Regions from separate parts of the Colwellia sp. MB3u-8 genome, predicted to be linked through region 2. Evidence: predicted binding sites of a transcription regulator. Region 2 holds the regulator's gene; the other holds the start of a gene.
What was found. The regulator FliA, encoded in region 2, starts transcription of late flagellar genes. The targets are predictions, from matches to a motif close to CTAAAGNTNNNNNNNNNNNNGCCGATA.

Region 1 (5,819 bases), on a different contig from region 2:
TTACTGGGTAAATCAGCAAAAGTGGTTAAAGGGCTAACTTCATTAAGAAAAAGAGGTGCTAATACAGGATAAGGTAAGGCAATGCCGGCACTGCTAAACAGCACCACCAGCATGACAGAAAATAAGGTTTTTTTTGCTTTTAACTGTTCAGTAATTAAGGTGTTTTTTGCAGATGTTTTAACTTTAGTAGCGTGAATCGTCATAACGAATATTTATATAATACAGTAGGTATAATGCCTATTGATTATATAATAAGTTAGCTTTATAACTAAGTAAAAAGTTTCAATTTCTATCAACGCAGCGATAGTGGCGATAAGCACTTTTGCATCATAAAATGATAGCAAAGTATCATAAAACTCTATTGGTCAGTACTGGTGTAATTAATTGTAATTTCAAGGTAATAAGTTGTACTATTGCCGTAACACCTTGTACATAGTGTTGTTAATTAATAATAAACATTTTATGCTTGTAGAGTGATTCATATTTTCAATGGTTGTTATTGATTGATTAGCGTAAACATTGACCGTGTTCATCAACCAGCCATGAAAATGCTGTTAATACAGCGTAATAAAGTAGGAGCAGTTAATGTCAGATAGTGAATTGTTAGTTAAAAAAATATTACTCGTTGAGGATGACCGTCAGTTGTCTGATCTAGTCGCTGAGTTTTTAGAAAATGAAGGTTATCACGTTAAGCAAGAGTTTAGAGGCGACACGGTAGAAAAGCGAGTTGATAAATTCGTTCCTGATTTGATTATTTTAGACATTATGCTACCGGGTAAAGATGGATTTGCTGTTTGTAAAGATTTACGGCCTAACTTTAAAGGCCCAATTTTAATGCTAACTGCGAAAGGCACAGACTTTGACCAAGTGTTAGGTTTGGAAATTGGTGCCGATGACTACGTGATTAAGCCTGTTGAGCCAAGAGTACTGCTTGCCCGTGTTAATGCGCTATTGCGTCGTGGCCAGTTGCCAACGGATGGTAAAGAAAATGCTAAAATTAATTGTGGTGAACTGCATATTAGCCGTGGTTCTAGACAAGTGACATTGCATGGCGAAAATGTTGACCTGACTAGCCAAGAGTTTGACTTACTCTGGCTATTAGCTAGTCGTTCAGGCGAAGTACAGAATCGTGATTATATTTATAAAGCGGTTGTTGGTCGCGAATACGACGGCATGGATAGAAGTGTTGATGTGCGTATATCACGCTTGCGTAAAAAATTACACGATAGTAATGAAACTCCTTTTCGTATTAAAACCATTTGGGGACAAGGCTATTTATTTGTTCCAGATGCCTGGAGTTAACTATTATTTTAGTGTGTAAGCTGGTGAGCTGTTATAGCGACTCATCAGTATTTATTTCCTTTATTTAGGCATTTTATGAAACTTGGTCGCTCATTCTTCAGCTTATATTTCCTTATTATTTCTATTTTTATCGTATTCTCATGGATGCTTGATGAAGCATGGAGTTCATATCTTGAACAAGATATAGAGTCTTACACCGGTTATAAAAGTATGCTGTTGGCGCTATCTAACTATTTAGAACAGCACCCAGAAGATCAATGGCAAGAAATACTATCGAAAGCTGCAAAGCAGTGGCAACTGCCATTAAAGTTAATGACAGCGCAAGAAGTAAATGCTATCAGCCATCAAAAGCATGCTGTCATCAAAGAAAAAAACACGCATATTTATTATGATAATAACGCGGTAGAAATTCATCACAGGATCAATAATGCTGGCACTGTGATTGTGTTGGGGCCTGCTAAAATGCCAACCCAGCCGAGGCTAGAGGCACTCATTCGTGTTATTTTGCTGGCAACCTTAGCCGGTATATTATTTTTTTGGTTACGGCTTTTGTCTCGAGACTTGGATCAGTTGCAAAAAACCGCAGTAGAGTTTGGTCAAGAAAGTTTTGATGTGGTTGCACCACAAGCAAGATCGACTATGGCAGCGCCTATGGTTACGGCGTTTAATACTATGGCCAGTCGTATTAAACGCTTAATCGATGCTCATAAAGAATTATCAACTGCGGTTGCACATGAATTACGTACACCGTTAGCCCGCACTAAGTTTGCCTTAGAAATGCTAGCCTGCACCGATGATAAAGCCAAACAAGAGAAATATCGCAAAGCCATTAGTAAAGATGTTTGTGAGTTAGAACAACTTATTAGTGAGATGCTGATTTACGCTAGTTTCGATAATGACAAACCCGAACTAAATTTTAGTGAAGAATCATTGGTGGATATTGTCGAAAAACAGGTCAGTAATTACCAACAGTTTGAACAAAAATTTAACATAGTTAACCTACTTGGCAATGAAAGAGTTGAGGTCGATCGACACTTTATTGGTCGAGCGTTGAATAATTATATTTCCAATGCCATAAAATACGGTAACGGTGAAATAGACATCACAATTACAAAAAGTGAAGAGCACTGTCAGATAAGCGTTACAGACAATGGTGAGGGAGTCTGTGATGATTTCAAATGTACTATATTTGATGCTTTTTCTCGTGGTGATATATCTCGTAACCGTGAAACAGGAGGTTTTGGTTTAGGTCTAGCCATCGTTTGTCGGATTATGGAATGGCATGGTGGTAGTGCATCTGTTGTTGATAGCAAAAGTGGTGGCGCGAGCTTTATGCTGCGTTGGCCCATTAAACAAATTGCTGCTTAGTGGATAAAAATCAGTCAATACTTTGTATTTACTATAAAAATTAATAATTAATTACGCGTAGCGTTAAAGTAAACTGTGCTGCTGCCGATACAAATATTATCGGTAGTAACACAGTAGATTATTTTGACCCTAAACGCTTTATCAAACGACATACTTGTTCATGAACTTCAGTTAGGCGAACAGCTTAATAAAAGTGTTCACCATGAGCGTCGTTCTGATTTTTCGCTGCTACTGGCCATGCTAACCGACGATGTTCGAGCGCATAGCCAATTTACACTACCACTTTCACAAACACCTGAAAAAACCACCTCATCAGAACAGTTACGAAAATATTTTCAATTACCTGATGAAGCCCCTTTAGCATTAAAAGATGTTGCCGATATAAGCCGCTATAATCAGGCAAGTTTGCTTGAACAACAGCAGTTAGAAGACTTAAGACTAGCAAACATACTTAATCCTAAACCATTAGCGTTTCGTGATGATGTGAAACATATAAACCAACAGGTTATGACTAATACCAGTTTATATTGCCAGCAAAAACATCAAGAGATGTCGTTAACAAAAACACCGCAAAGAGCTGATTTCAATGCTAAGGCTTGGTTAGCGGCAGTGCAAACTACTATTGTTAAAGCACCACTAATGGAAACGGTTGCCTAAAAAGCCTTAGCACAACAATGTTTAAACTTTTTCTCACTGCCGCAAAAACAAAACTCATTTTTTTTGGGTTTATTTAATGCTTTGCTATCTGACACCTCACCATCAAGATATCGCCATGCGCTATCTTCAAGCACAAAATTAGATTGTTCTCGCATTTGCCAAATTTGTCTGTGAACTTGATAAAAAGCGGAAAACTCTACTTGAGCACTATTATGGTTAGCTAAATCTTTTTCGTGATCACTGGCATAGTGAATAATGAGTTTCAGCCATTTTGTTTCTGCAGCCCATTGTGCGATATCATCAATGGATTGTTCAGCTTGGCTTGATTGGGCATAAGTAAAGTAAATATACTCGGCCTGTTGTGTTGCGTAAGCAGAGTAGCGTGACCGCATAAGTTGTTCTGGAGAGTGAGCAGGTTTTGTTACCATTATTAAAGGTTGGCAACACAGTGCAAAGCTTCGTTCTGAGCCGCATGGACATAACATCTAGATAAACTATTTAAAGAGCAATTATCTATAGTTTATCATGACAATTATTATGCTTTGCATGGTTTATGGCTTTAATTTTTCAGTTAATCTAACTTAACCCAAGGGTTTCTGCGCTGTAGATCAAGTCGTCGGATTAATCACAACTTATTGATTTACTTTTGTTTTAAAATATTGATTAAATATAGTTAGTTAATGCAGTTGGTTTATTACTTTAAAATCTGTTTTTTGTAATAAAATACATTGAGTTTTTCCTAAGGCAGCACAGCGAGATATTTCTTTTAATTCGGCTTGATTAAAGTTGGCGTTTGATAAAATCATCGCAGAACATGTACCTTTTAATAAGGTGTTTTTGATATGCTCTAAGCTGACATTGACCTTATTGGCATTCACTTTTAGTATTTTTGCTGGATTAATTTTACCCATGTTAGAGAGTTGTTCTAGCGAAGCATTTTCTGGATTAATCATTAAAATCCACTTTTTATCATCATGGTGGTTTTGACAAATGTCTTGGTACTTTTCAGAGACATCTCCGAGGCTATTTACACTAATAATATTACACCAAGCAGAAGATAAATTAATTTGAGGTGGTAAATTAATACTAGGGGCTATAGCTAAGCTGTTGTTATTTATTTTTAAATTTATTTTATTAGTGTTAATCATAGTGCCTACCTCGATATGCTGTATGAATGTACAGTATATCGGTTTTGATGCTATTTCAAGCATTATTTTACTGATATTTGCTCAAGGTTATAAGAAGAGTCGCTTTTTTAAAGCGATAATTTAAAGAAGTGAATCTGATTTTTTAGCTGTAAAGTAAGCGTAGCTAGCGCTTAATAGGTAGAGATTAATGACTGTTCAACACTCGGTAAATTATAGCTGCGTCACTTACCGACAGGGGATAAATTTTAAGGAATAATGGCGCTGAACACTATCCAAACACTAACTGAACATTAAAGGTGAAAAGATAAACACTGCATTTTGCTATGTTACTGGTGCAAATTGATTTAAAATAAAACGTCTACAGAGCTAACGACAATAACCAAGGATATTAACCAATACATATCCAATTACGTTGTTAATTTATCTCGAACTGTATAGCCAAGCCATTGAGTTTACGTGCTAAAACTATTACGATTAGTTATGTGTAAATAGCTAAATTTTCATCCACAGTTTGGCTTGAAATAAGTTAAATAAGTTAAATAAGTAAATAGGTTCTAAAGTAACAATATGAGAATTTTACTCGTTGAAGACGATCTGCCATTAGCACAAGCATTACAACAGTCGTTGCGACATGAGGGCTTCTTGGTTAACCACGTTGATACCGGCGAAGACGCTTTAATGTCATTGGCTATTCCTGATCATGACATGGTAATTTTAGATTTAGGGTTGCCTGACATGGATGGTTTATTAGTGCTAAAAAAGCTTAGAGCTAAAAAGAAAACTACGCCAGTTATTGTGCTTACCGCGCGCGATACTGTTGAGCAGCGTGTACAAGGACTAGACTTTGGCGCCGATGATTACTTAATTAAACCTTTTGACATTAACGAACTTCTTGCTCGCTTACGGGTGATTGAACGCCGATTAGGCACTGCTGATAGCGCAATAATTTCCATTGCCTTGGTCAAGCTTGATACGACTGCCCACAAAGTGTTCATCGAAGATAAAGAACTGTCCTGTTCAAAAAAAGAATATATGGTGCTAAAAGTATTAATGGAAAATGCTGGGCGAATTCAGTCACGAGAGCAAATTGAATCTCGCCTTTACGATTGGGGTGAAGAAGTGATGAGTAATGCGGTAGAAGTCCATATTCACAATTTACGCAAAAAGTTACCTGAAAAATTTATCCAAACGGTTCGTGGTGTTGGCTACACCATCAATAAGGCTTAAAAGTTTATTATGCCTATTCGTCGTTATCTAGTGCTAATGCTGTTATCAATTATTACCTTAGTCATTTTTGTTTCTGCTATTCAGGGTTATAAAGCGAGTATGCGTAAAGCAGAAAGT
Region 2 (5,819 bases):
GTTTAATAACCACTTCTTCTTGGCCAATTAAACTATCAACAACAAAGCCAACTTTCTGGTTGCCTAACTGCACAATAACAACATGACCCAGCTCTCGTGATTTTTCAACATAATTACGGACTAGCCACTGATCAAGATAAAATAATGGGATAGATTTTTCACGAACAATGATCGTTAACTGTCCATCAACTACATTAGTTTTAGTTAAATCAAGGTGAAATATTTCATTAACCACGGCTAAGGGTAAGGCAAAAGTCTGTTGACCAATCACCACCATTAAGGTTGGCAATATGGCTAACGTTAATGGCACTTTAATTTCAAGTATGGTGCCAACACCTATTTCTGAGTCGATACTGACTGTGCCATTTAGCTGAGTGATTTTTGTTTTCACCACGTCCATACCTACGCCACGGCCTGATACTTCTGAAATTTCGGTTTTTGTTGAAAATCCAGGGGCAAAAATTAAACTAAAGGCTTCTTTATCAGACATACGTGCTGCAGCGTCGGCATCCAAAACACCACGCTTTATGGCTATTTCTTTTAGTTTGTCAGCATTCATGCCAGCGCCATCATCACGAATGGTGAGCAGAATATGGTCGCCTTCTTGTGATGCTGACAATAGCACAATACCTTCTCGTGGCTTACCAGCGGCTTCACGAGTATCAGGGGCTTCAATACCATGATCAACCGAATTGCGCACAAGATGCACTAAAGGATCGGCTAAAGCTTCAACTAAATTTTTATCTAGATCTGTTTCTTCACCTTTAAGAACAAGTTTAATTTCTTTATTGAGACTACGGGCTAGATCTCGTACCACACGAGGAAAACGGCCAAACACTTTCTTAATGGGTTGCATACGCGTTTTCATTACAGCGCCTTGCAAGTCAGTCGTGACCGCATCTAGGTTTGACAAGGCCTTGGTTAATTCTTCATCTTCTTTTGTCATGCCTAGACTCGCTAGACGGTTTCGCACTAACACTAACTCGCCGACCATGTTCATGATCTGATCTAGTCGTTTGGTATCAACCCTCACCGTTGTTTCGCCTTGAGCAGGCTTTGCCGGTGCGGTTTTTTTGTCAGCGCTTGCTGATAGTTGATTTACTGCCGGTTTAGCCGTAATCTTATTCGCCGCAGGAACACTTGCCGCTTTTGTAACAGCGCTAACTGCTCCAGCAGGTTTTGCTGGTGCTTGAGCTTTAGGTCGTTGATTTTTGCCGTGCAGTTCGTCTAATAACGACTCAAAATCATCATCATCTATTTCATCAGCCGATGCTGAATTTGCTGTGCTAGCAGGCGCTGGAGTCACCGCAGGAGAGAATGCACCTTGGCCATGCAGTTCGTCCAGTAATGATTCGAATTCATCATCCGAAATATCATTACTACTATCACTACTCAATGTTGTTGGCTGCTCAACGACAGGCGCAGGCGCACTGGCTTTTTTTACACCACTACCATGAAGTTCATCTAATAGGCGTTCAAATTCATCTTCTGACATTTCGTCACTTGAATTACTATCGGCTGCCGGTATATTTTCATCAGCCGTTGCAAGCGCATTTTCTACCACAGACTCTGCTTGTCCTTCCGGCTGAGATAGTCGATGTAACTCGGCTAACAAACTTGGCTCTGCAGGGCTTAATGGCGCTTTATTTTGTACTTGAGCAAACATTTCATTAATGGTGTCGAGCGCTTTAAGAATAACATCCATTAATGAAGAGGTAACGGATCTTTGCTGATTTCTTAAGGTATCAAAAACATTTTCCGCACCGTGACAGGCATCAACTAACTCAGCAAGTGACAAAAAGCCAGCACCACCTTTTACTGTATGAAATCCTCTAAAAATGGCATTGAGTAATTCCGCATTTTCAGGATCATTTTCAAGCTCAACTAATTGTTCTGACAAGGTCTCAAGTATTTCCCCAGCTTCAATTAAAAAATCCTGAAGAATTTCATCATCTTGTGCAAATGACATTTAGTCACTCCTATTAAAAACCTAAGCTTGATAATAAATCATCAACGTCGTTTTGATCTGAAACAACATCTTTACGATTTCCAAGATTAACGATCGGACCTTCAACTAAGTTTTCACCTAATTTTGGTAGGTATTTCGATTGATCTTGTTTGGAAGCCATACCAAAGGCTGTAAGCATATTTATTAAGCTGTCTTCAACCTCACAAACTAAATCAATAACTTTGCGAATAATTTGGCCGGTAAGATCTTGAAAGTCTTGCGCCATCAAAACATCAGTCATTAAGCCATGAATTTTGCTGGTTTCTTTTTCTGTTGTGGTCAGTAAAACATCAATATCTCGACATAATGCTTTAAACTCAGCAACATCAAGCTCATTGTGCATTAATTTATGCCACAGCGGATTAACGTTATTGATTTGTTGTTTAATATTTCCAACCACTGGAAAAATTGATTCAACAACATCCATGGTTTTATTAGCCGCTTCTTCGGTACGATCAATAACAAAATTCAATCTTTCTTTAGCGTCTGGAATGTCAGCAGTCGCTAAATCATTCAAACGTGAATCAAAATGAAAGTTATTCAATGAATTATGCAATTCGCGAGTTAACTTACCTATTTCTTCAAACAATGCAGTTTGAATTGGGTTTTGAATTTCTGCAATTAACTCATCCGCTTTGTTTTGCTGATCTGCCTCAAGGTATTTAACCAACAATTTAGCCTGTTCTAAAGAAACATGGATACTAGTATATTTACTCATATAACAGCCTTGTGTAAAAGTTGGTAATTAACCTAGACGTTGAAAAATTTTATCAAGCTTTGCGCTTAAGGTTGCAGCCGTAAAAGGTTTAACGATATAGCCATTAACTCCCGCTTGAGCTGCCATGACAATTTGATCTTTCTTCGCTTCTGCAGTCACCATCAATACCGGAATATGAGATAGTTTTTCATCCGCTCTAATGGCTTTAAGTAAATCTATCCCTTGCATAACCGGCATATTCCAATCGGTAACAACAAAATCAAAATCACCCGCTTTCAGCATCGGCAGCGCAGTATTACCATCATCTGCTTCTGATATATTGGTGAAACCTAAGTCGCGTAACAAGTTTTTGATTATACGTCTCATTGTTGAAAAATCGTCAACAACAAGCACTTTCATATTTTTTTCCAAGACACCCTCCAGTGATAGCATTTAAAATTTCACAATATTTTTAATATTCTACTTAACTTTGCCACGATTGCATACGAGCTTTTAATCTATGCATCGCTTGACTGTGTATTTGACTTACTCGTGATTCACTCACATCAAGTACTTGGCCTATTTCTCTAAGGTTAAGCTCTTCGTCATAATACAAGGACAGTACTAAAGCTTCACGCTCGGGTAAAGAAGAAATGCACTCGGCTAATGACTTTTTAAAGAAACTCTGTTCAATGTTAGCGTAAGGTTCATCTTGCTGATGACTGTGGGCTATTTCAATCACATCGTCACTAACACCTAAATCATCAAGACCGAGAATTTTTCCTGAACTCACGTCATTAAGTATCTGATGGTATTCATTGATTGAAATTTCAAGTTTTTCAGCAACTTCAACATCGGTAACGTCGCGGCCATATTGCGCTTCTAAGCTTTTTATGGCTTCGCTGATCATGCGACTATTTTTATGCACTGAGCGGGGAACCCAGTCACCCCGACGAATCTCATCAAGCATGGCACCACGAATACGAATACCCGCGAAGGTTTCAAAGCTAGCACCTTTGCTATTATCAAAATTATTTGCCGCTTCAAGCAAGCCTATCATGCCTGATTGAATAAGGTCATCAACCAAAACACTGGCCGGTAGTCGGGCAAGCAAATGATAAGCAATGCGCTTTACGAGTACTGTGTGTCGCTCCAGCAAGGCCGATTTATCAACACTATAAGTATGTACTTTTAACACGATAACTCACTTGTTTATTAAATAGGGCCTGTAGGTTTTTCATTTTAGTTTCGGCTATAGATTAGTCTTTCAGTTAACAAGGCGACAGGCATATTAGGTAGATATGCTAGTTTACACTGGCCGACTATAGTTAGTTAAAAATTAACGATAGACCTTTAACCGGCGGTAAAAAACCTACCCACTTGATATAGCTAAAGCTTGCTTAACTCATGCAAAAAAAACACCACAGATTGTTCAATTGCAACCCTGCTTAGTCGTTATGCTCATACATAGCTTCAAGTATAAAGCTCATACACAGCTTTATTGTTCTAGTAATTGCTCAATAAAAAATTCTAAATGCCCTGAGGCTTGTTGTGGCACTGGCCAGCTAACAATATTTTTGGCCAGTGCTTTAAGGCCAATTGACGCTGGCGAGTTAGGATATGCCTCGACAATCGCTTGTTGTTTTCTAACAGATTTACGAATATTTTCATCATAAGGTATAACGGCAACAAGCTCTAAAGTGACATCCAAAAATCTGTCAGTGACTTTCGCTAATTTCGCAAATAAATTTTTACCTTCATTCGGGGTGCGCACCATGTTTGCCACCACCTTAAACTTGAATAGCCCATGATCTCGGCTTAACAATTTCATTAAGGCATAACAGTCAGTAATTGAGGTGGGTTCGTCACACACGACCAATAAAACATCTTGTGATGCACGGCAAAAACTTAATACCATATCTGAGATACCTGCCGCGGTATCAACAATTAAAATGTCAAATTTGGTTTGCATATCACTAAAAGCACGAATAAGCCCGGCATGCTCAGCTGGGGTTAAATCCACCATAGATTGAGTGCCTGATGTCGCAGGAATAATATTAATGCCTGCAGGACCTTGAATAATAATATCATCCAGTTCACATTCACCCGATAGCACATGCGACAGGTTACGTTTTACGCGCAAACCTAGCATAACATCAACATTAGCCAAGCCTAAGTCGGCATCTAGTACTAACACCCGCTTACCTAATTTAGCTAAAGAAATGGCAGTATTTAATGAGACATTAGTTTTACCAACACCCCCTTTACCGCCAGAAACGGCGATGACTTTTATGGGTTGGGGATTTTTCATTTTTCTTAAGCCACTCGCTTGATCTATCATCTATATAACTTCTCTATGTAATACCCATTGCAATAAATAATCGGTCATTCTAAGGCTACCTCATCATCCAATACCTACGTTGTGTTTAATCACATACGCTAGCTATTGCTCGACAATATGCTCCTGCATTGTTCTACTGGTTTACCTCGACGTACAAAGATTAACTTAATGCTGTAAAACCCTGCATGGTTATGAACGGCCATGTAAGAATCAATCAAGCGCCAAACTAAACTGAGGTAGGTAGATACTTACCTTTAGTCTGAAGCAATAAACCTATGCTCTTGAATATTGATGCTCACTGATAACTGCTGACTTATAGTTGCTGGCTAAATTCAATTGGCATCAATGCTCGGCCTAACTATACCGCGATCTATACTGCGACGGCTGATACCGGATTACGCCAAGAAACAGTCCCTGACTTTTGATATTTAGTGGCCATTCTGTCTGCTAGCGTAACCAATTTTTCAGCATTTGCAACCTTAATATCTTCCGGAACTCTTTGTCCATCAGTAAGATAACCAATAGCTAAACCGTTTTGTAATGATGTGGTTATAATTTCACCGACACTTAGGCTTTCATCTAATTTAGTATAAATGCAGCCCGCTAAAGGAATACGTTTAAAGCGCTCAACATTTTCTTGCATAACACGCTGCTGCGTATTAGCCGCTAATACTAAGTAATTACGAATTCTAACACGAGCATTTGAGATTAAGGTAGTCAAATGCTCAGTTAGACGCATATCTCTTTGTCCCATACCGGCAGTATCGATCAAT

Region 1: the regulator FliA is predicted to act here: its motif matches at 2,734-2,760, upstream of H4J54_RS08840 (VC2046/SO_2500 family protein).

The regions. Positions count from the first base shown of each region.
Region 1 is NZ_JACGVA010000061.1:32,391-38,209, reverse strand. It holds gene H4J54_RS08855 (MFS transporter) at 1-203, opposite strand, end outside; gene H4J54_RS08850 (response regulator) at 586-1,302, shown strand; gene H4J54_RS08845 (ATP-binding protein) at 1,378-2,670, shown strand; gene H4J54_RS08840 (VC2046/SO_2500 family protein) at 2,794-3,327, shown strand; gene H4J54_RS08835 (YchJ family metal-binding protein) at 3,324-3,812, opposite strand; gene H4J54_RS08830 (hypothetical protein) at 4,005-4,538, opposite strand; gene H4J54_RS08825 (response regulator transcription factor) at 5,043-5,702, shown strand; gene H4J54_RS08820 (ATP-binding protein) at 5,712-5,819, shown strand, end outside.
Region 2 is NZ_JACGVA010000058.1:219,812-225,630, forward strand. It holds gene H4J54_RS05700 (chemotaxis protein CheA) at 1-1,969, opposite strand, end outside; gene H4J54_RS05705 (protein phosphatase CheZ) at 1,983-2,726, opposite strand; gene cheY (chemotaxis response regulator CheY) at 2,754-3,137, opposite strand; gene H4J54_RS05715 (RNA polymerase sigma factor FliA) at 3,190-3,906, opposite strand; gene H4J54_RS05720 (MinD/ParA family protein) at 4,204-5,046, opposite strand; gene flhF (flagellar biosynthesis protein FlhF) at 5,417-5,819, opposite strand, start outside.